3 regions of the Bacillus sp. GB_SG_008 genome follow, and region 3 is predicted to be linked to each of the others. Evidence: riboswitches for the same ligand, from Rfam matches in the RefSeq annotation. Region 3 holds a riboswitch; each other region holds the start of a gene.
The links. Region 3 has a riboswitch for S-adenosylmethionine ahead of ACTDJC_RS15670 (hypothetical protein). Riboswitches for the same ligand answer to the same signal wherever they lie in the genome.
Positions count from the first base shown of each region.

Region 1: another riboswitch for S-adenosylmethionine. It lies ahead of ACTDJC_RS09325 (Na+/H+ antiporter NhaC family protein); the one in region 3 lies ahead of ACTDJC_RS15670 (hypothetical protein).
Region 2: another riboswitch for S-adenosylmethionine. It lies ahead of mtnK (S-methyl-5-thioribose kinase); the one in region 3 lies ahead of ACTDJC_RS15670 (hypothetical protein).

Region 1 covers NZ_JBPZSK010000003.1:305,422-313,995, reverse strand. The annotation lists gene ACTDJC_RS09335 (murein hydrolase activator EnvC family protein) at 1-671, opposite strand, end outside; gene gltP (glutamate/aspartate:proton symporter GltP) at 1,099-2,370, shown strand; SAM riboswitch class I at 2,866-2,970, shown strand; gene ACTDJC_RS09325 (Na+/H+ antiporter NhaC family protein) at 3,068-4,384, shown strand; gene ACTDJC_RS09320 (lmo0954 family membrane protein) at 4,578-4,934, shown strand; gene ACTDJC_RS09315 (PspA/IM30 family protein) at 4,980-5,642, shown strand; gene liaF (cell wall-active antibiotics response protein LiaF) at 5,900-6,640, shown strand; gene ACTDJC_RS09305 (sensor histidine kinase) at 6,640-7,701, shown strand; gene ACTDJC_RS09300 (response regulator) at 7,694-8,326, shown strand; gene ACTDJC_RS09295 (bifunctional metallophosphatase/5'-nucleotidase) at 8,480-8,574, opposite strand, start outside.
Region 2 covers NZ_JBPZSK010000001.1:704,656-710,831, reverse strand. The annotation lists gene ACTDJC_RS03645 (DUF1129 domain-containing protein) at 1-732, opposite strand, end outside; gene ACTDJC_RS03640 (PadR family transcriptional regulator) at 803-1,135, opposite strand; gene ACTDJC_RS03635 (3-hydroxybutyrate dehydrogenase) at 1,334-2,110, shown strand; gene ACTDJC_RS03630 (YvrJ family protein) at 2,333-2,485, opposite strand; gene mtnK (S-methyl-5-thioribose kinase) at 2,752-3,936, opposite strand; SAM riboswitch class I at 4,023-4,168, opposite strand; gene ACTDJC_RS03620 (carbon-nitrogen family hydrolase) at 4,242-5,021, opposite strand; gene ACTDJC_RS03615 (pyridoxal phosphate-dependent aminotransferase) at 5,125-6,176, shown strand, end outside.
Region 3 covers NZ_JBPZSK010000005.1:376,775-385,348, forward strand. The annotation lists gene ACTDJC_RS15650 (ABC transporter ATP-binding protein) at 1-351, shown strand, start outside; gene ACTDJC_RS15655 (ECF transporter S component) at 327-1,013, shown strand; gene ACTDJC_RS15660 (YwiC-like family protein) at 1,354-2,076, shown strand; gene ACTDJC_RS15665 (hypothetical protein) at 2,193-2,384, opposite strand; SAM riboswitch class I at 2,531-2,629, shown strand; gene ACTDJC_RS15670 (hypothetical protein) at 2,731-2,997, shown strand; gene ACTDJC_RS15675 (NAD(P)H-dependent oxidoreductase) at 3,290-3,865, shown strand; gene ACTDJC_RS15680 (hypothetical protein) at 3,862-4,230, shown strand; gene ACTDJC_RS15685 (serine hydrolase domain-containing protein) at 4,270-5,532, opposite strand; gene ACTDJC_RS15690 (MFS transporter) at 5,628-6,827, opposite strand; gene ACTDJC_RS15695 (MarR family winged helix-turn-helix transcriptional regulator) at 6,845-7,261, opposite strand; gene phaZ (intracellular short-chain-length polyhydroxyalkanoate depolymerase) at 7,461-8,357, shown strand; gene ACTDJC_RS15705 (hypothetical protein) at 8,436-8,574, shown strand, end outside.

The DNA.
Region 1 (8,574 bases), on a different contig from region 3:
ATCTTTGAAGCTTTTTCGTGTAAATCGGTAATTAATGCTTGCTGTTGTTGCTGATTTGCTTGTAGTTCTTGCTGTTGTTTCTGTAATGTCTGTTCAGATTCTTTAAGTTGTGTTTCCTTTTTCTCAATCGCTTCTTTTTCTTTTTTTACAGTTTCTTGATCTTGTGTTTGCTGTTTTACGATATCTGTATCATTATTTAAAATTACACTTACAGAATACATATTTTCTATTAGTTCAGCGATATTGTTTGTGTTAATTAATACTTCTGTAATTAAATTTGTACGTGGTTGCTCTTGCATGGACTGTAATCTCTGCTTAATTACTTCTTGACGTGTATCGATTTTTTTCTGTAGTTCTTCAATATGTTTCTTTTTCTCATCAATACTGTTTTGTGTTTTTTCGATTTCAGCTTTTGTTGCGTTTAAATCTGCTTCATTTTTATTAATAGAAGCAGTTAATTCATCGATTTTTTTCTGTAAATCTTGTATTTCTTTTTCGATTTGTTCTTTTTCAGTTGATTTCGTATGTATTTCTTGTTGTTTACCTTCTAATTGTGATTGAATATTAGATAATTTATCTTGACTCGTCTCCGCATATACTGGTGAAAGCAATGGAGAAACGAAAATAGAGCCGGCTGTCAGTAAACTAAACGCTGTTATTTTTTTGTTCATCTGTCTATCCCCTTTCCCTATTCTATATAATCACAGGAAGGAGAAAAATGTCTATTGTTGTAATGATAATGTAAAAAAAATTTAAGTAATTGTTATTAAATGTCGAAAATTATAAAGAAATCACATAAAAATTGTTCGTCTCTACTATAGAAATTTATTGATGTTACGAACTAACATATATCGAGAAATAAGGAAGAGAGGAATCGTTCTCATGTTAGGTTTTCTGACATTGGATTTGTTTTTGTCAAGAAAAAAATTTGCATAGAGGAAAATTTTTTTAGTTGTCAGATTTCTATTTTTGTCTTATCATTTTAATAGGGGCGAAAGTATTGAATAGTCTTATAATATTTAATACTGTGATTTTTGTATTTTATAGAAAAATAGAATATGGAAATTTAGAACATCTAAGAAGGGGGTCGCAGCAAGTATGAAAAGAATTGGACTTGCATGGCAAATTTTAATAGGTCTTGCTCTCGGTATTGCCGTAGGAGCAATTTTTTATGGTGATCCGATGGTTGCTAAAATTTTACAACCGATTGGTGATATTTTTATCCGCTTAATTAAAATGATCGTCGTACCAATCGTTGTTGCCAGTCTTATTGTTGGGGTGGCAGGCGTTGGTGATGTCAAAAAGCTTGGACGTTTGGGCGGAAAAACAATCCTGTATTTTGAAATCATTACAACAATTGCGATTATTGTTGGTTTATTAGTAGCGAACATTTTCCAACCAGGAAAAGGCGTGGATATGTCACAGTTACAAAAAACAGATATTTCTAAGTATACAGCGACAACAGAACAAGTACAGCACCATTCATTTGCTGATACGTTCGTAAATATTGTTCCAACGAATATTATGGAGTCATTGGCAAAAGGTGATATGCTTCCAATTATTTTCTTCTCTGTATTATTTGGTTTAGGAGTAGCTGCCATTGGAGAAAGAGGAAAGCCAGTTCTGAATTTCTTCCAGGGTGTAGCAGATTCAATGTTTTGGGTGACAAATCAAGTAATGAAATTTGCGCCGTTTGGTGTATTTGCGTTAATTGGCGTAACGGTTTCTAAGTTTGGTGTAGCGTCATTAATCCCATTAGGTAAGTTAGTTATTGTTGTTTATGGAGCAATGATTTTCTTCGTTGTTGTTGTATTAGGTATTACAGCAAAAATATTTGGAATTAATATTTTTCAATTCTTTAAGATTTTAAAAGACGAGCTTATTTTAGCGTATTCTACAGCAAGCTCAGAGACGGTTCTACCAAAGATTATGGAAAAGATGGAGCGTTTCGGTTGTCCGAAAGCCATTACATCTTTCGTTATTCCGACAGGTTATTCATTTAACTTAGATGGTTCAACATTATATCAAGCAATTGCCGCTCTTTTCTTAGCGCAAATGTATGGTATTCACTTATCAATTTCAGAGCAAATTACATTGCTTCTTGTATTAATGGTTACTTCAAAAGGTATTGCAGGTGTACCAGGCGTATCATTCGTTGTATTATTAGCAACGCTTCATACAGTAGGTATTCCGGCTGAAGGTTTAGCGTTTATCGCTGGTATTGACCGTATTTTAGATATGGCACGTACAGCAGTAAACGTAGTAGGTAACTCATTAGCTGCAGTTGTTATGTCTAAATGGGAAGGTCAATATGACGAAGAAAAAGGACAAGCTTATTTGAAGGAGATTTCAGAGAAGCAAGCAGCTTAAATTACAACAAAACCCTCACGTTATACGTGAGGGCTTTTCTATATGAAATTACTGTATTTAGTGGTAAACGAATTAGGCGTGGCCTGTATCGAACGAAAGAAAACAAATTATTAAACGCAGATGTGAATGGTTCCTATAACATCTTAAAAAAAGCAGTTCCAAAGGCGTTTGCCGATGGAATAGAGGGGTTGTGCCATCAGGCAGCTGTGTCAACTCCACTCGTGTTAAGCATCTTTTGAAGGTGATACACGAGAAACCCCCACTTCAAGATCCGAAGGAGATAAGTGGCGGGAGTTTTCATGGTTTTCAATTTTAGAAACAGAAATTTTGAAAATAAAAGATATTATTTAATTGCATGGAATGTTTGATTCATTCGTAACTTTTTATAAATATCAAAAAAATACCAACTATTTTGATAGAAATAATATTTGACATTTTCTTTTGCAGCGAGTAAAGTAATAAAGGATTGATTTACACAAAATATAATATGAAACCTTCTTATCAAGAGAGGCGGAGGGACTGGCCCTACGATGCCTCGGCAGCGGACTCATATAGAGTGCTGTGCCAAATCCAGCAAGCGATATGCTTGATAGATGAGAAGAGTGTTTCTTATATGATATATAAGACCTCTTCTCTTTAGAAGAGGTCTTTTTCGCTCTTGTGAAGGAAAGGTTTAGAAATAGGAGAGGATATTACTTTGGAACAAACAAAAGGAAATGGATGGGCATTATTGCCACTTGGTATATTTTTAGCACTATTTATTGGTTCTGGTGTGATTACAGGAGATTTTTATAAGTTACCAATCGTAGTTGCTATTTTAATTGCAGTTGCTATCGCGTTAGTAATGAATAGAAAAGAAAACTTTACGACAAAGGTTGAACGTTTTGCTAAAGGGGCTGGCAATCCAGATATCATGATTATGGTATTAATCTTTGTATTAGCAGGTGCATTTTCTGAAACAGCAAAAGGTATGGGCGCTGTTGAAGCAACCGTAAACTTAGCCCTTACTATTTTTCCGCAAAGCTTGTTAGTTGCTGGACTGTTTATTATTGGTGCGTTTATTTCATTAGCGATGGGAACGTCAATGGGTACAATTGCAGCATTGGGGCCAATTGCAGTAGGAATTAGTGGGCAAACGGATATTTCTATGGCACTTGCTATGGCGACAGTTGTTGGCGGAGCAATGTTTGGTGACAATTTATCTTTTATTTCAGATACGACAATTGCTGCGGTGCGTACACAAGGAACGGAAATGAAAGATAAATTTAAAACAAACTTCTTGATTGTATTACCGGCTGCCATTATTACGACTATACTTTTAATCGTTCTTACGTTAGGAACTCATACAAATATGACGGCACATGCGTTTAACTGGGTGAAAATTTTGCCGTATGCAGGGGTGTTAATTACAGCGCTGCTTGGATGTAACGTACTAGTTGTATTAACTGGAGGAACAGTGTTTGCTGGTATCATTGGCATGTTAGATGGAAGCTACACATTAGCAAGTTTCTTTAAAAGTATTACAGTAGGAATTAATGGTATGATGGAGATGGTATTATTAGCGATTTTAATCGGTGGAATGGTTGAAATTATCCAATATAACGGCGGTATTCAGTATTTAATGAATATACTAACGCGTAATATTCGTTCGAAAAAAGGTGCAGAATTTGGAATTGCTGGTCTTGTAAGTATGACAAATATGTGCACAGCAAATAATACAATTTCTATTATTTTCACGGGTCCACTAGCAAAGAATGTTGCAGATCAATACAATATTGATCCGAAAAAATCTGCGAGCCTGTTAGATTTATTTTCTTGTAGCGTGCAAGGGTTAATCCCGTACGGTGCACAAATGTTAACAGCGGCAGGATTTGCTTCGCTTTCACCAGTTGAGTTATTACCGTATTCATTTTATCCAATGTTAGTTGCGGTTTGCGGTATTATTTCAATTGTAATTAATTTTCCGCGTCTTTCACCTATAGCTAAGAAAAAGGAATATGAAAAAACAGCATAATGAAAAAGAGGATGTCTTGTATAAGGCATCCTCTTTTGTTTTGAATATAACGACTAATTTCATCTCACTTTAAATATAGGTCTGATGATGAATAGGACTTAAGTCTGAGAAGAAAACGGTTCTTAAGCTCGTTATAGAAAAATGAAAAAATAGTTAAGATAAGAGTATCAAATCGAAGGGAGGCAAGCACAAGATGAAACAGTTTCTAGCGTTTATCGCAGCCGGTATTTTAGCTTTAATTGCTCTTGGAAGTCTTGCTGGTATTATAGGATTTGCAATTGGAGCAGGGATTGTGTATTGGAGCTACAAGTCATTTGTGCGAGCACGATCATTTTTTGGAAAGTTAGCTTGGGGTATTGTCGGTTTAGTTGGCTTGTCAATCGGCCTTTCTAATTCACCAGCATTAATCGGTATCGTAGCATTAGTCGTTCTATATTATGGATACCGCGAATGGAAAAAAGAAAAAGTTGTAGTAGAGTCTGCTTCAGAAGGTTCTAAACCATATAGCAATTTTGAAGATGAATGGAACAAATTAATGAAAAATAACTAATATTAAACAACTAAAATAATAAAGTAGAAGAGAGGAAGATTTAAAATGAAACAATCATTATTCGGACGTGTACGCGAGGCAATACTTGCAGATCTTCATAATGTGTTAGACGAGAAAGAAAGAAAAAACCCAATTGCGATGTTAAATCAATATTTACGTGATAGCGAACGTGAGGTAACAAAAATTGAAAAGTTAATTGAGCGTCATAAAACATTAAAATCTAATTTTGCTCGTGAGCTTGAGCAGGCGCGTTATTTCGTAAATAAGAGATCCAAGCAAGCTGTAATTGCGCAAGAAGCAGGAGAAATGCAATTGCAAGAACGTGCATTAGAAGAAGTCGCATATTACGAAGGGCGAGTAGCTCGCTTAGAAGAAATGTATGCAGGTGTTATGGAACAAATTGATGAATTAGAGCGTCGCCTTTCTGAAATGAAAAATAAATTAAAAGAAATGAATGCAAAACGTATGGAATTAATGGCACGTGAAAATATGGCACATGCGAACCGTCGCATGAATACGGCTCTGCATAAAATGGATGAAAATAACCCATTTTTACGCTTTGAAGAAATTGAAAATCACATTCTTGATTTAGAGCTTCGCATCAATGAAGATCATGAACGTGACACATTTGATATGAAGATTGCAAAGCTTGAGCGCGAAATGAAGGAGAAAAAAGAAGTATCTATAACAAAAGAATCAGTAAAATAATTGTAGTACATTATAAAACAAGCTTATGATATAGTGATAGAAGAAAAGGTGTTGGAATGCAATACCTTTTTCTTCTGTTTATCCCGCATTAACGGGCAGTAAAACCCCTACCTCAAGATTCAAAGAGAGACGAGGAAGATAGGTGGGGATAACTGCCCGTAAAAGCCCGATTGGTTCAACTAACTATCAGTGGGGGATGAAAAAACCTCCACTGATGGAAGTTTCACTTTACATATGACAAAGAAAGGGGAGCTGAGATGAAGAAACAATTTTCGAAAACACAATTTGTAGGAATGCTCCTCATTATATTTGGATTTGGTCTTGTTCTTGATATGATTCTCGGACATTTTGAGCCGGGTGCCCTTATTTTTGCTTTTATTATGATTATGTTTGGAAGGAATTATCGAAAAAAGAACCGATATGTGAGAGGAAATGTGCTTTTATTTGTCGGAGGACTCATTTTCGTATTTTTCCTGTTTTCATCAGCAGCCTTCGTGCTTGTTCTATTTGCTTGTTTAGCTTTCGTTGGTTATCAGCTTGTGCAAGGTCAGCAGAAGTCAAAAATGGTACAGGTCGAAATTAAGGAAAAAGGATATATAAATGAAGAAAAACAAATCTATCGAACAGAACCGTATCTTAAGAATATAATGGTTGGTAACGTACGAATAATGGATCATATTTATGAGTTAGAAGATATTAATGTTCAGTATGGAATCGGTGATGTTGAAATTGATTTAACAACAGCTATGATTCCAGAAGGAGAAACCGTCATTGTTATTCGTGGTGTTATTGGTAATATTCGTTTGTATGTTCCATACGATATTGAACTATCTTTAAATCATTCTGTTATTATTGGAAAAGTTTTGCTTCCTAATCATGAAGAAACAGGTTTTAATCGCAATGTAACATTCAAAACAGAACACTATAATGAGGCTCCTAGGCGTATTAAAATTATTTCTTCGCTTATCGTAGGCGATACGGAAGTGAGGAAAGTATAATGAAAAGGCAAAAGAATATTTCATGGATGTATATTCGCTACTCTATGTTATCTGCTAGTAGTATTGCATTCATTTGTACCATCGTATATGTATGGAAAAGTGGGCAATCTGTATATGATTTATTATGGAAAGAATCGATTGCTTCTGTTCCAGTTGGATTGTTTCTTATCTGCATGAGTCTTCTCATTGGTGGAGTTGTTGGGTATGCGATTGGTTATTATATGCAGCAGCGTATTCAAGGTTTAACGACTTTTTTATTTGAAGTAGAACGAGGGAATTTCCCGAAAGATGCTTCGTTTACTGCAGAAGATGAATTTCATGAAGTGGAGCGAAAGGTAATTGTACTTGCTAGGAGATTAGAGGAGCAAGCAGGATTATTTCAAAAAGTAACGAATGAACGAGCGCATTGGAATGAAGAAATGAGACAAAAGGTTATTTCAGAAGAGAGGCATCGTTTAGCTAGGGAGCTTCATGATTCTGTAAGTCAACAACTCTTCGCTATGTCAATGATGATGGCAGCAATTAATGAGCAAACTGCTAATATATCAGAAACTACTCAAAAACAATTACAACTTGTTGAAAATATGGTTGTAAATGCACAATCAGAAATGAGAGCATTGCTCCTTCATTTACGTCCTGTTCAATTAGAAGGTAAAAAATTAACAGAAGGTATTGAAGAATTATTAACGGAGCTTTCAAGAAAACAACATATGAAGATTGAATGGTTGATTGAGCCAATTCAATTGAAAAAAGGTGTAGAAGATCACTTATTCCGTATTGTACAGGAAGCGTTGTCAAATACACTGCGACATGCACAAGCAAAGAAAACAGAAGTAAGGCTGCGTCAAATTGATGAATATGCAATTTTAAAAATTATTGATGACGGCGTAGGTTTTGAAGTAGGCGTCAATAAAGCTGGATCATACGGTCTTCGTTCCATGCAAGAACGTGTCCATGAAATTGGCGGAACTTTAAAGGTATTAAGCTTTCCGAATAAAGGAACGCAAATTGAGGTGAAAGTGCCGATTCTTATAGATAGAGAGGAGGAACAGCATGATTAAAGTATTGCTCGTTGATGATCATGAAATGGTTCGGATGGGTGTATCTGCTTATTTATCAACTCAGCCGGATATTGAAGTTGTAGGAGAAGCAGAAAACGGAAGAAAAGGTTCAGAATTAGCATTATCATTAAAACCAGATATTATTTTAATGGATCTTGTTATGGATGAAATGGATGGTGTCGAGGCAACGCGTGCGATTATTCAAGAATGGCCGGAAGCGAAAATTGTTGTTGTAACAAGTTTCTTAGACGATGAAAAACTGTATCCAGTCATTGAAGCCGGTGCAACTAGTTATTTATTAAAAACATCAAGAGCAAGTGATATAGCAGATGCAGTGCGGGCAACGTACGATGGAGAAACAGTGCTTGAACCGAAAGTTACCGGGAAAATGATGTCACGTATGCGTCAAAAGAAAGAACAGCTGCTACACGAAGAATTAACAGAGCGAGAGTTTGAAATCTTATTATTAATTGCACAAGGAAAGAGTAATCAAGAAATTGCAGATGAGCTATTCATTGCTTTAAAAACAGTAAAGACGCATGTAAGTAATATTTTAAATAAATTACATGTAAGTGATCGTACGCAAGCGGTTATTTATGCGTTTCGCCACCAGCTTACAAAATAAAAAAGGCCGTAGAAACGCCTTTTTATTTTGCATTGTTTAGTGTTATGTTTACTTGTTTAGAAGATTCTGTGAGAGAATATCCAATATATAGTAAGGGTGATTCAATTCTTTCTGTATATAAAGGTAGATATTTTTAACATATTTTTCATGATGTTAATCCAATTTTTGAATATGATTGGATTGAATGCTTTCTAAAGATGGAGTAGAACGAATGTAATTTGCGAATGCTTCTTGATCTGTCGGGCCTT
Region 2 (6,176 bases), on a different contig from region 3:
GTTATACCATAAGAAAAGTAAAGCTAAACTTCCATACGCTAAAAACATTTGAAGAATACTCCAATATAGATTTTGTTTTGCTAACCCTTCAAATATGAACATAACAGAAATTGGTAAAATTATTGTAAGTACCCCTATCCAACGAAGAAGGTAAAAATCAATAATAATTAAAACTAAGAATATAATTCCGGCCAAAATAAAACTTTGCGATCCTGACAATTGGATAATCGGTATCCCCATCCATTTATCAACAAACTTAATTAATACAAGTAATAGAATTGGAATCATAACCATTACATATATAATACTAAACTCTATTAATTTGCTTTTAAAAGAAGACATTTTTAATGCAACAACCGTTATTATAATAGAAAGAAGTAAAATGATTGGATACCCAATTAAATCTACATTTGAAATCGTTAGATGATGATTGGGATTACTAAATAAAATGCTATTCAATATCCAATACCCACCAATACTAACAATTGAAGTAACGAGAGATTTTATATTTTCCCTTTTATCAACTTCCATCTCTTCAGCCAATTCTTCTGCATATTCTTTCGGTGAGTCTCCAAAAATATCCGTTACCGTCTTTCCTCCTTTTTCTCCTTCTATTAAATGAAGCTCAGCGTCTTCTAAAAAGTTATTTATATCATCTTCTTTTATTCCTTTTGTTAATAAATATACTTTCATATCAATCAAAAACTTTTTACCTTCTTTAGAAACGTTCATATGTAACCTCCTCGTCTAGATTACTTATTTTTGATTTCCTTTCATTGTTTCAGCGTTAGGAATACAGACTTTATCGTCTGCTTTCCTTTCCCTCTAACAACCGCTGCACACTACTTTGCATCGCTTCCCACCTTTCCATGAAATCATCTAATGCATCTTCACCTTTTTCTGTTAATGTATAATATTTTCGCTTTGGACCAGATGGTGACTCCTTCATCGTACTCGTAATCAATCCTTCTTTTTGCATACGAATTAATAACGGATAAATACTTCCTTCACTTGCCATTGTAAAACCGTACTGTGCCAGTTTTTCACTCATTTCGTATCCGTATATTTCTCCTTCAGAAATAATAGCAAGCAAGCATCCTTCTAAAATACCCTTTAGCATTTGACTCGTCGACATTATTCAAATCCTCCTTCTATCTTGTTTTACAAGATAGATAAGTATAAGTATCTTGCTTTACCAAGTAGTATAACAAACAGTATTTTGCTTTACAAGATAGCTTAAGCATTTTTTCCAAAAGATTGCAGGATTTCCATCCTTATTTCTCTAAATAGAGCAATAGAGTTAACTATATTCATGAAAGGGATGGAATAAAAAATGTTTATAAATCGCGTTGTATTTTTAACAGGTGCCGCAAGCGGAATTGGATACGAAATGGGAAAAGCCTTTGCAAAAGAAGGCGCAACTGTAATGATTACAGATCGTTTAGAGAACAAGGCACAAGAGGCGGCGAAACAATTACAGAACGAAGGATATAAAGTATTTGGAATGCAATGTGATGTGACAGTAGAACAAGAGATTATACAAGCTATTTCTGAAACAGTTGCACGTTTTGGTTCACTTGATATATTAATTAATAACGCAGGTATGCAATATGTTTCTCCAATTGAAGATTTTCCAACTGAAAAATTTGAAATGCTTATTAAGATTATGCAAATTGCACCGTTTGTTGCGATAAAACATGCTTTTCCTATTATGAAAAAACAAAAATACGGACGCATCATTAATATAGCTTCTATTAATGGTCTTGTTGGTTTTGCTGGCAAATCTGCATATAACAGTGCCAAACACGGGGTAATTGGGCTCACAAAAGTAGCAGCATTAGAAGGTGCCGAGTGTAATATTACAGTAAATGCACTTTGTCCCGGCTACGTTGATACGCCTCTTGTTCGCAACCAACTTCAAGATTTAGCGATAACAAGAGATGTCCCGCTTGAACATGTATTAGAGGATGTCATTTACCCGCTTGTACCACAAAAAAGATTGCTTAGCGTGGAGGAAATTTCAGACTACGCCTTATTTTTAGCAAGTGAGAAAGCAAAAGGCATTACAGGACAAGCTGTTGTCATTGATGGTGGTTATACCGCACAGTAAAGTTCAGCAAATTTTTTCTTCTATTTAAATATATACAAAAATGGATTGTGCCTTTACCACACAATCCGTTTTCATCACATATTTTATCCCGCTACTTTTGGGCAGTAAGACCCCCACGAAAGCGAAGAAGATAGGCGGGGCTCTTACTGCCCCTAAGAACCCGGTTGATTCAACTAACTATCAGTGGGGGATGAAGTCCCCCACACTGATGAAAGTTTCACTTTATTTTGGAGCTTCATATCTTTGCATCTGCTTTGGTAACTTCTCAATCGCGACAATAACGCTATCTAACTTACTTTCAATTCTATGCAGTAAGTATAGCGTAACAACAATTGGAAAGCCAACATTGCCAATAACCGATATCCATTCCTCCATAGTCTCTCCTCCCTTCTTATTATAAGTAAGAGAGACTCCAAAAAAGTGGTAAATAAAAACAAGCTAAATCATTTTTGTTTTTCCGAATATCTTTGCGATTTTCACTTTATAATCCCTTTGCACCTCTAATAAAACAATACTTTTCTAAACATCTTCAATTGTAGTTAATGCCTTATATTCAACAATAGTCGGCAACTTCGTTTAATTCAAAAGAGCGATGGAATCTCCCTTCCAACTAATAGAACGAGGTACTGCTATGCTTATACTCACGCTTTTACTTCCTTCCCCAAAACAATAGAATCAAATAATATATGGAACAAACGAGCATCTGCATTTTCTGTTTTATGTAGAAGTAATTTTCTTCCTAACCGTAATGCATGCCTTTTTGCTTGTAATCGTGTTTCTTTATGAGAAATCTCATCTAAATCTGCAACATGCGCTAATCCAATTGTACGGCGAATGACCTCACATCCTGCAAATCCAACTGCATCAATGAAAATATTGTTCAGTACAATTGGTAGCCATTGCTTTTCTCTCGTATACGGTTCTACGCCTTCGAGCATCCATAACCTTGTAAATGTTTCTACGAAAACACTCCATGTTTGCTCAATATGATAAAATAATACGCTGCGTTTGTTTTCTTCACGCGACAGTGCATTTAATAATAAATTCGCAATAAATTGACCTAGATCAAACCCTAACGGACCAAATGTCGCAAATTCTGGATCAATCACTTTCGTTTCTGAAGATGATGAAAATATACTTCCAGTATGTAAATCACCGTGAATTAATGCTTCTTTTCGCGTCAAAAATTTATACTTACACTGCGCTACTTGTAGCTTCAAATTTTTATCACACCAAAGTTCGTCAACAACATCTTGTAATTCTTCTTCATACTCATTTGTTTCATAGTTTGCAAATGGATCAGTAAATACAAGATTCTCTGTAATTTTACATAAATCAGGGTTTACAAACTGACTATCTAGCACTCTTTTTTCTTCTGCTTGTAATCCAAAATCGGATGTGTAAAAAAGAACATGAGCTAAAAAACGCCCGATATGTTTGGATAATAGTGGATAGTCTTCCCCGTTTATCAATCCTTTTCTCGTTATCGTTAAAGCTGATAAATCTTCTATAGCACTAATCGCTAATGTTTCATCGTGCCCATATACTTTCGGTACATACTCTGGTACGTATTTTGCAAAAATTTGCAATGCATCACTTTCAATGGTTGCACGGCGTAAAGATAGCGGCCAACTTTCTCCTACTACCTTTGCGTATGGAAGAGCTTGCTTAAGAATCAATCCCTTCTTCCCATCACGTAAACGAAACACATAATTTAAATTCCCATCACCAATTTCTTCACAAGTGACAACTGCCTTTTCTGAAAAATAACCATGTTCTTTCGCATATGTAACGGCTGTTTCTTCTGTTAATTGTTTGTATCCCATTTTGATTCCCCCTAAATGTATTCGGGTTTTTCATCATAAAAAAACCCCTTTCGATGACGAAAGAGGTTTGAAGATTCACTTCTCCCCTCTTATCTATCAGAAAGTTTTTCTTTCTGTTGGAATTAGCACCGTGCCTTACTAGGCGCGAACTGTGCGCCCCATTTCACAATGGTATTACGGTCGGTTGCTGGGTTTCATCGGGCCAAATCCCTCCACCTGCTCTTGATAAGAGTATATAGTTGTCTGAATTTTTCAGTTTCTGTTGTTGACTATACCAAGAATAAAAATTACTTGTCAATACTTTTTTACTTATACAATTCTGAACGGCGATCAAAAAAAACAGGAATCCCTTTACGAACTTCAGCAACCTTCTTTACATCTAACGTTCCATGCAAAATCATTTCTGTTTCATCTGCCTCATTGACGACTTCTCCCCAAGGATCAATAATAAGCGAATGCCCTGCAAATACATTATTTAGATCACGTCCGGCACGATTGCACGCTACAACATAACATTGATTTTCAATTGCCCTTGCTTGAAGTAATAACCGCCAATGCGCTAAGCGAACAAGTGGCCACTCTGCTACAACAAATAATACCGTTGACCCGTGTGCAGCATGAACACGTATCCATTCTGGAAAACGAATATCATAGCAAATTGTTCCTGCGCACGGTATATCCTCTAATAGAAAATGCCCAGTTTCATTTCCAGCAATTAAATATTTATGCTCATCCATCAGTTGAAACAAATGAACTTTACTATATTCAGCCACAATTTCTCCGCTTCGATTACTAATATACATTGTATTTGTAACACCTTTCTCTGTTTGCTTAGCAATCGATCCTCCAACAATATTTACACAATTTTGCTTACTCCACTTCGATAATAGTTGTTTCGTGTATTCCCCATCTGGATCAGCAATTTCAGCAAGTCGACCTAAGTCATAACCTGTTGTCCATAGCTCTGGTAATACAATAACATCTGGCTTTTCCTTCATTGCTTCGTTTATTTTTTTCTCAGCGTGTTCTATATTTTTCTCTACATCACCAAAAGTGATATCCATTTGAATACAAGCAATTTTCATTGATTTCTCCCTACTCCCTTTTATTTTTTTCCTTTACAAAAAGTTGAAAAGATTATATCATTTGTCACTATAATTGCAACAATTTTCAAAAGAGGTGGAAAGTATGAAACATTTTCAACCTTCTGAGGTATTAACATCACTACCAACACAATTTTTTGCTACGCTTGTCACAAAAGTCAACAAAGCCGTGCAAGCTGGTCATGATGTTATTAACTTAGGACAAGGAAATCCAGATCAGCCAACGCCAGCGCATATCGTAGCAGCGCTACAGCGTGCAGCAGAACAACCAATTCATCATAAATATCCGCCATTTCGCGGGCATGAAAGCTTAAAAGAAGCTGTCGCTACGTTTTATGAGCGTGAATACGATGTACAGTTAAATCCCAAAACCGAAGTAGCTGTTTTATTTGGCGGAAAAGCTGGATTAGTTGAATTACCGCTTTGTTTTACAAATCCAGGCGATACAATTCTCGTTCCTGATCCTGGCTATCCAGATTATTTATCAGGTGTTGCCTTAGCGAAAGCAGAACTTGCAACAATGCCATTATTAGCAGAAAATCATTTTTTACCTGATTATACAAAGATTGATAAACAAACTGCTGAACAAGCAAAATTAATGTTTTTAAACTATCCGAACAATCCAACAGGAGCCATTGCAACAACAAAATTCTTCGAGGAAACTATATCGTTTGCAAACAAACATGACATTTTAGTTTGTCATGATTTCGCGTATGGTGCCATTGGTTTTGATACTAAAAAGCCAATTAGTTTCTTACAAGTTGATGGAGCAAAAGATGTTGGCATTGAAATTTATACGTTATCAAAAACATATAATATGGCAGGATGGCGCATTGCATTTGCCGTTGGTAATGAAAGTGTCATCGAAACGATCAACTTATTACAAGATCATATGTACGTCAGTATTTTTGGTGCCGTGCAAGAAGCTGCTTGCGAAGCTTTATTAAGTCCGCAAACTTGCGTAGATGAACTAGTAGAACGCTATGAATCTCGAAGAAATGCTTTCATTACAGCTTGTCGTTCTATCGGCTGGAATGCAGTTGCACCAAAAGGCTCTTTTTTCGCATGGCTTCCTGTTCCAGATGGATATACGTCAGAGCAATTTGCTGATGTACTATTAACACAAGCACACGTTGC
Region 3 (8,574 bases):
GCTCTTTGTACAGTGTTATTGTCAAAGCCAAATCTATTATTACTAGACGAACCGACAAAGGGATTAGATCCAGGGAAGAAAGAAGAGCTTGGCAAGTTGTTTCAGCAATTACAAAGAGAAGGAACGACGATTGTTATGGCGACGCATGATATTGAATTTGCAGCGAAATATGTAGATAACTGTATCATGTTATTTGATGGGAAAATTATTATGGAAGACACACCGGCACGTTTTTTTAGTGAGAACTTTTTTTATACAACATCTGTTAATCGTTTTATTCGTAAACAACTGCCGTATGCTTTAACATGGGAGGATGTGTTTGAGGCGTGTCCAAAAGATATGCTGGTATAGTTGTAGTCGTTTTTTTAGTGTTGATTATTACACTTTTATTTACGTCTTTTGTGACGGATCAATATTATATATGGTGCAGTCTGTTCCTTTTAATTGTGATTATGTTGCCATTTTATGTGCGTTTTGAGAAAAAAGCTTTTGTTTCTCGTGAAATTGTGCTTGTAGCTGTCCTAGCGGCAATTGCTGCGATTAGCCGCGTTCCATTTTCTATTATTCCGAGTGTACAACCAACTTCGTTTGTTATTATTGTATCTGCAATTGTATTTGGTAGTGAGACGGGTTTTCTTATCGGTGCAACAGCTGCGTTAGTTTCTAATATATTCCTAGGACAAGGACCTTGGACCCCGTGGCAAATGTTTTGCTGGGGTATGATGGGTTTTTCAGCTGGACTGCTGCGTCATACGTGGATGATGAAAGCATTATGGGGAAGAGCTCTCTTTGGGTTTATAGCAGGATTTGCTTTTAACTGGATTATGAATTTATGGTTTCTTATTGGTTTTTTGAAAGAACTAACATGGGATACTTTTATAAAGGCATACATTACAAGTTTTTATTTTGATCTTGCACACGCACTTTCAAATGTATTTTTTCTTTTGGTGTTTAGCACATCTTGGATTAAAATATTGGCACGTTTTAAGAAGAAGTACGGTATATTAGAATAAAAAAATGCAATATACGTTTTCTCAAGTAAATAGAGAATAAATTTTTTTTATAAGGCATAAATATATACTGTAGGATCGCGACTTACATATTCGTTCGCCTTTTGAGACACTTCTTACATGATGTAAGGGGTGTCTTTTTTATTTATAAGTAAGTGTATTTCTAATTAACTATTTAGGTATTAGAATCCAATTCATCATTGTTTCTCATACGGTGTGTGTTGTGAATGAATTCTTTAATTTTCAAAATGTTTAATTATAGACAAAATTTCCTCAGAAACAGCAGGATTGATTATATATAATAAACATTGAGAATGATTTTCGAAGTTGAGGTGTCTATATGATAAAGCCAGTGATTCCAAAACAACATGGTGCATGGGCGATGCTTCTTATCCCATTTTTGCTTAGTGCTTTAATTGGCAAAGCGACATGGCAGCACATACCACTTTTTTTAGCATGGCTATTTGTCTATTTAGCAACATATCCCTTTTTAATGTATGTGAAACAAATGCGACAAAAGCGCTATTTACACTGGACGCTCATTTATTTTAGTCTTGCTATTTTGTTTGGTATAGTTCCACTTACATACGAATGGCGTATTCTTTTTTTTGCAATATATATGATTCCATTATTTTTTGTAAACATTTTTTTTGCTCGTCAAAAGAATGAACGAGCATTACTGAATGATGTTAGTGCTATTATCGTTTTTTGTATTGGCGGAATGATCAGTTATTATTTCACAATGAAAACAATTGATGAAACAGCATGGCTAATCGCACTTGTTTCATTTTTATACTTTATGGGAAGTACGTTCTATGTGAAAACGATGATTCGAGAAAAGAAAAATCCAACATATCGTTGGATTTCATGGGGATACCATTTATCACTTGTAGTCGGTACGTTCATTGTGTCTCCTTGGTTTGTCATTGCTTTTATTCCAAGTTGCATTCGCGCTATTGTGTTATATGGTAAAAAAGTAACTGTTCTAAAAGTTGGTGTGTGGGAAATCGTCAATTCAGTTTATTTTTTCATTGCTACTACAGTATTATTTCGATTTAAGGGTTGATATTAAGTTAATGAATAAAAAGTAAGCACGATTCATACGTGCTTACTTTTTATTGTTGGGAATTTTTTAGCCCGTATTAACGGGCAGTAGGCCCCCCAAGTGATGGAAGTTTCACTTTATTCTTGAGATAAAATATCTGCTGTACTATCGCACTGTTGCAACGCATGTTGAACAGCTTGTATAGATTGTTCAATACGTTGACGATTATCTGATTTCTCGACTGTTTGCAAGGCGTTTTGTAAACAGTTTTTTGCTTCATGTAAAGCTTGGCAAGAATCTTGAACATGACCACGTGCATTTTTTTGCATGATTGCACCTCCTTTGGTCTATACATTTGTAGTATGAGCAAAACGAAACAAAATATAATAGTTTTCTAAAAAATAAATCCTGATTATTCTTATAAGAATTGACTTTTTTGGTTATATTCATTATAGTAAGAGATAAAGTGAATATTTTCTTATCCAGAGAGGTGGAGGGACTGGCCCGATGAAACCCAGCAACCGCAATGCAGGTGCTAATTCCAGCAGAACAGTTTTGTTCTGAAAGATAAGAAGGAAGAGATATGTTCCGCTTCTTCTTATCGAAGAGGTTTTTTTATTGTTAAAAAACCGATAATGAAAGATGGACAACGAGAAGAAAGGAGTGGACATAGCTTTGACAATTGAAAAATATATTACATTGCGAAGTGCAATTTACGAATATATGGAAGAACAAGAAGAGCCGATTACGTTATTGGATATTCAAGAGTATATTGCTTCTGAACATAAAGGGAAATTTGCGAAAAAGATGCTTCAGCAATTTTATTTACTGCGGTTACTCGATGAACTAAAACTGGATGGAAAAATTACTTTAGCAGAGACACACAAATATATAGTTAATAAGGGGATTTACTACATAGTAAAAGAGAAAAGAGGGAGTTGATCTCTCTTTTTTTATGTTATAATTTATTTGAAAATTCACTTATTTTCGAGGTATGTAGATAAAAAGACTGTACTATGCAGTCTTTTTATAAGGAAATGGTGCTGAGTGTGTAGTGTTCAAAAATTAAATGTGCCCCGAAAGATGGGCGTTCTCGGCTAACAAATAAAAAAGACACCATCGCCGAATAGGTGTCATTGTTTTTGCCGAAGGGACTTGCCCTTTGACATGTATTAGAATAGCATGTGGGCCCACGAAAAGTCAAAAGGGAATTAATGGAAAGGTGTTGTTTGCAATGAATATATTGATTGTATACGCGCATCCAAACCCATCAAGTTTCAACGCTGCTATTTTGAAACATGTGGAACAAGGATTACAAAAAACAAATCACTCTGTAACCGTACTTGATTTGTATAAGGAACATTTTAATCCTGTTTTAACCTTTAACGAGACAAAAAAGAGAAGAGATTTAGCGCATGAGGAAGAAACGGAGAAATATAGGAAACTAGTAGCAGAGGCAGATTACTTCATTTTTATTTATCCAATTTGGTGGTGGGGTATGCCGGCAATATTAAAGGGATTTATTGACCGAGTATTAGTTTCAGGTTTTGCTTACAAATATGAAGGGATCATGCCTAAAGGATTGCTCGCAGGAAAACAAGCATGGGTGATTTATACACTAGATTCTCCTTTATGGTATGTAGCTCTTTTATACCGATCAGCTGAATGGATTGTGATGAAGAAAGGAATATTGCACTTTTGCGGGATACGTAACATAAAGCGTTCTGTATTTCAATCTGTGAAAAATAGTAAACAAGAAAAAAGAGAGAAATGGCTGCAAAAGATATATGAAAAGGCAGCGGAATTATGAAAAATAGGGAACAAATTTATAAAATTATGAATGTATGTAAAAGAGAAGATGATTTGTTTTATTCTTACCTTTCTTGTTTATTTAGGTTAAAAGAGAATAGCAAGCAATTTTCTAAAGTTAAACAAGAAGTGCGGGAAGAATATCTTATAAGGGGTATTTGTGAGAGAGAAGTAGACATTTTAGTAGAGCAAAATAAACAGGTTGCAGATTTATATATACCTAAGTTGCTCCGATGGGAATTTTTACAGGCAAATGTCCATTATATAGAAGACTTGTGTTCGATGGTATTTCAGTTAGAACCTTTGTGTTTCTCAGAAGAACAATGGGAAAATATAATTACGATTATAGAGAAAGAGCTGCCATAAGACAGCTCTTTTTGTAACAAAAACTTCGAAAATTAAAGCCTAATTGGAGGTTCTTTTTTGTAAGTGTTTTGCAATTTGTAAATACATATCACTATATGCGGATTGTATTTCTCCGTTATGATTAGCATTTGATGAAAAATGAACGATAACCATATTTGCAGTTGGATCGATATATAATCGTTGTCCATAACTCCCAAGTACTTCGAAGGCATCATGTTCATTATGGGGAATCCACCATTGATTATGATAAGAATATGCTTCACCATCTCCAACTGGCAGTTCGTATTTTTTAATATTCTTAATTTCATCAATGATAGAAGAAGAAATAATTTGCTTTCCGTCATATACGCCATTGTCCACAATCATTTTTCCGAACCTTGCCATATCTCGAGCGGTTGCATTTAAGCCCGCGCTGGCCTGTTCCACTCCTGTTTCGTCAACAACATAATAAGCATCCTCTTCAGCTCCAAGTTGTGACCAAAAACGTTCACTTACCATGTCTGCTAGGGATTTTCCTGTCACAGTACGAATCACCCATCCAAGCGTTTCGGCGGAACCGTTATCATATGAAAAATTCTCTCCAGGAGCAGCAGTTTCGTTTGCTTCTAGTAACATGTCATAAATTTTTAACGGTCCATCATAGTTTTTGCCACGAGGAAGAAGATTACTCGCTAAATATAATTGTGCATCTTGATTAGCTAATCCAGCTTGTTTAAAGCCATGAGTTGGGTATTCTACTGAAACCTGCATATCTAGTAGTTGCTGAATTGTTGCCTTTCCAAATGGTGTTCCTTGTAATTCTTTTACGTAAGTTTCTGCAGTTATATCGGGTTGTAGCTTTCCTTCTTCAATGAGTGTGCTAATGAGAAACCCAGTAAATACTTTTGCTAACGAAGCCATACCATGTGGTTCATTTTCTTTATATCCATCAAAATACCGTTCATATACAACTTTATCATCGTGTAGGACAATAAAAGCATCTGTTTTGTATTTTTCTAATAATTGAAGAACAGTCGTATTATCATTATTTTCATCTGTAATATGTAAATCATCTAAATTTTCCAAGTTAGTTGGAAGGGGAGATACATAATTTTGATTTTTAGCGACAACTTTTGTGGAAGCAAATTCTCGCATATGTGAATACGACCAACGAAGATATGGATCATTTAACCAGTTTTTTTTCGTTACTGTTTGTTTTGAGGAAAACTCTTTATTTTGTTTGAATAACGTAAAGCTCATACCGGTTAATATAAATAAAAAAAGAAAAACGATTAAAATTAGAGGGGATTTTTTGAATCTCATAACAAGCCTCCTTATGCTTTCATTATAAGGTATAAGTTTCTTAATGAGCAAAAAAAAGAGAGTAAACATAGAAGTTTACTCTCTTTTTTTGCTCATTAAGCAGATAATTTTCCTTGTGTTGTTTGCTTTTTGAACTTTTGTTTTCGCCCGTGCAGAAAATAATAAATAAGTAATGTAAATGCAACGATAATAGAAGAAATAAAATACATATTATGATAGCTTGAATGTGCTGCGATAATACCTAGTACGAAAGATCCGATACCCATACCTGTATCAAAAAATGAGAAATAAGTAGCTGTTGCAGATCCGCGTCGATGGTGCGGAGCGGCACTAACTGCAATTGTTTGGAAGCTCGGAATTAAGGTTCCGTATCCTATACCGATAAGTACACCGGCAGCAAGTAACCAAAATGGCGTTTGCGCTTGACTTAAAGTGAACATTCCAATCATAAATATCATAATAGAGGGATAAATGAGAACATTTTCTCCGAATCGATCAAATATTTTACCTGAAAATGGACGAGAAATAACAACTACAATTGCATATACGACAAAGAAATAACTTGCAATATCAGCCATGCCAAGTTCCTTTGCATAAACCGGGATAAATGAAAGGATACCGCTATAGGAAAAGGAAAGTACGCAGCCTGTGATAGCAATTGGAATTGTTGAAGGCTCGATTAAATCTTTCCATTGCATATGTTTCTTTTCTTTCTTTACAGTTGTTTTTTCGTCAGGAATATTTACTAGTAGTCCGCATAGAAAAGCAAGCATAGAAAATATAGAACAAACAATGAATAAAACTGTAAACGAAAATTTAGAAATGATAGTTAATCCTAAAAAAGGACCAATAACCATTGGTAAACTCATAAATACTCCATAATAACCAAGTGCTTCACCGCGTCGATGGGCCGGGGCTACATCTGTTACGATTGTACCAGTAGCTGTCGTTGCCATCCCAAATCCGATACCATGTAAGAAGCGCAAAGCTAGTAATAAAAATAAACTTTGAGCACCAAAATACATTACTGTTGCAGCTAAAAAGAGTGAAAGAGAGATAAATAAAATTTTCTTTCTTCCTAAATCATCGAGCCATTTACCTGTAAATGGTCGGCATAGTACAGAAGAAATTAGAAACACTGTTGCAACAAGACCCATTTCTCCAGGTTTTCCATTTAGTCCGTCGATGACATATATGGGTAAGGTTGTCATGAGCATATAAAATGTTAAAAAGAGAAATAGACTACTCAAACATGTTCCGATGAAGTCTTTCGCCCAAAGTCTTTGACTTTTCATAGTCATCCCTCCAATTTCTAATCTAGATTACGAATTACTTTTTGTAGTACGTGAAAAGCACGACGAAGTTCTTCATCGTTGATATCTTGCAGTGCTTTTTCCTCAAATGAGTCTACCTCTTCCTGCCACATTGGAATCATTACTAGTGCTGTTTCTGATAAAGAAATGAGCTTCTCGCGTCGATCCGTTCCTTCTTTTCTAGTGATCCAGCCCATCGATTCCATGCGTGTTAAAGTGCGAGTCATTGTTGGTGATTCAACGTTTAAATATTGGCATAGTTCAGTTTGTGTGCAAGGTCCAGTCTGATGCAATCTGAAGATTACAGCCCACTGTGCACTGTATAAACCAGTTGGAGAAACACGTTCATTAAACTTTTTGGAAAATTTCCGAGAAGTTTGACTGACGACGTGAAAAAAATGTTGTTTTTCGTCCATATATTTCTTCCTTCCTAATTAGTTGCCTAGCTAACTATATCCCTTTTTTTCTGAATTGTCTAGTAGTCTGTGCGCCACGCTTATGTTAAAAGTACGTTAATTTTTAGATTGAGAACGTATATTCCGTATGGTATTATAAAGTTGAGAATTTTCTGTCTTTTAAATTATGTGTTATTGATAATTTTGAGGGGGAAAGAGGATGATTAAACCTACAATTATGAAGTCAGTAGTATTATCAAATGGCGAAACAATTGCCTATCAAGAAGTGGGAAGTGGAACAGAAGTATTAGTGCTTATTCACGGGAATATGACATCTTCACAGCATTGGGATTTAGTTATAGAACAGTTACAAGATTCTTATCATATTTTTGCTCTTGATTTACGTGGTTTTGGCTTTTCAACTTACCATCAGCCTATAGATTCATTAAACGATTTTGCGCAAGATGTAAAGCTGTTTGTGGATGAATTGCAATTGAAAGATTTTTCATTGGTAGGATGGTCAATGGGTGGAGGAGTTGCAATGCAGTTTGTTGCTTCTTATCCGATGGATGTGAAAAAACTCATACTAGTTGAATCTGTAGGGATGAAAGGATATCCGATTTTTAAGAAGGATATAAACGGTCAGCCAATTGTTTCAAACTTATTGAAAACAAAAGAAGAAATTTCGCAAGATCCTGTTCAAATTGTACCTGTTGTGGAAGCTTTAAAACAAATGAATAAGCAATATTATCGCACTATATGGAATTTGCTTATCTACACTAAGCATCAACCTGATCCAGAACGGTATGAAAAATATCTTGATGATATGTTAACGCAGCGTAATTTTATTGATGTAAATTATGCGCTTGTAACATTCAATATATCAGATGAACATAATGGAGTTGTAGCTGGGAATGGGAATATTAATCGCATTCAAGTACCAACATTAGTTCTCCAAGGTGATCGTGATTATGTTGTTCCAAAAGCGGTTGGTGAAGAGCTAGCAAAGCATCTGCCAAATGCAAAATTAGTCGTGCTAAAAGATTGTGGACATTCTCCTTTTATTGATTGTCTAGGGGTATTTATAAATGAAACGATTACGTTTTTGGAAAGGTAGTAAATGGTTCCTATCCACTTCCTTTTATGAATAAATAACATATAATGTAGAGTTACGGTTTCTAAAAGGAGAAGTATTATGGATGTTTTTTATATTGAACCAGTTGTATTTATATCGCCAAATGTTCCAAGAGCATCTGTTTACCCATCTATTCGTTATGGAGCTGTGCATATGCAGCCTTTGTTAAATGGAACTAATATGCATATTCAGAAATTAT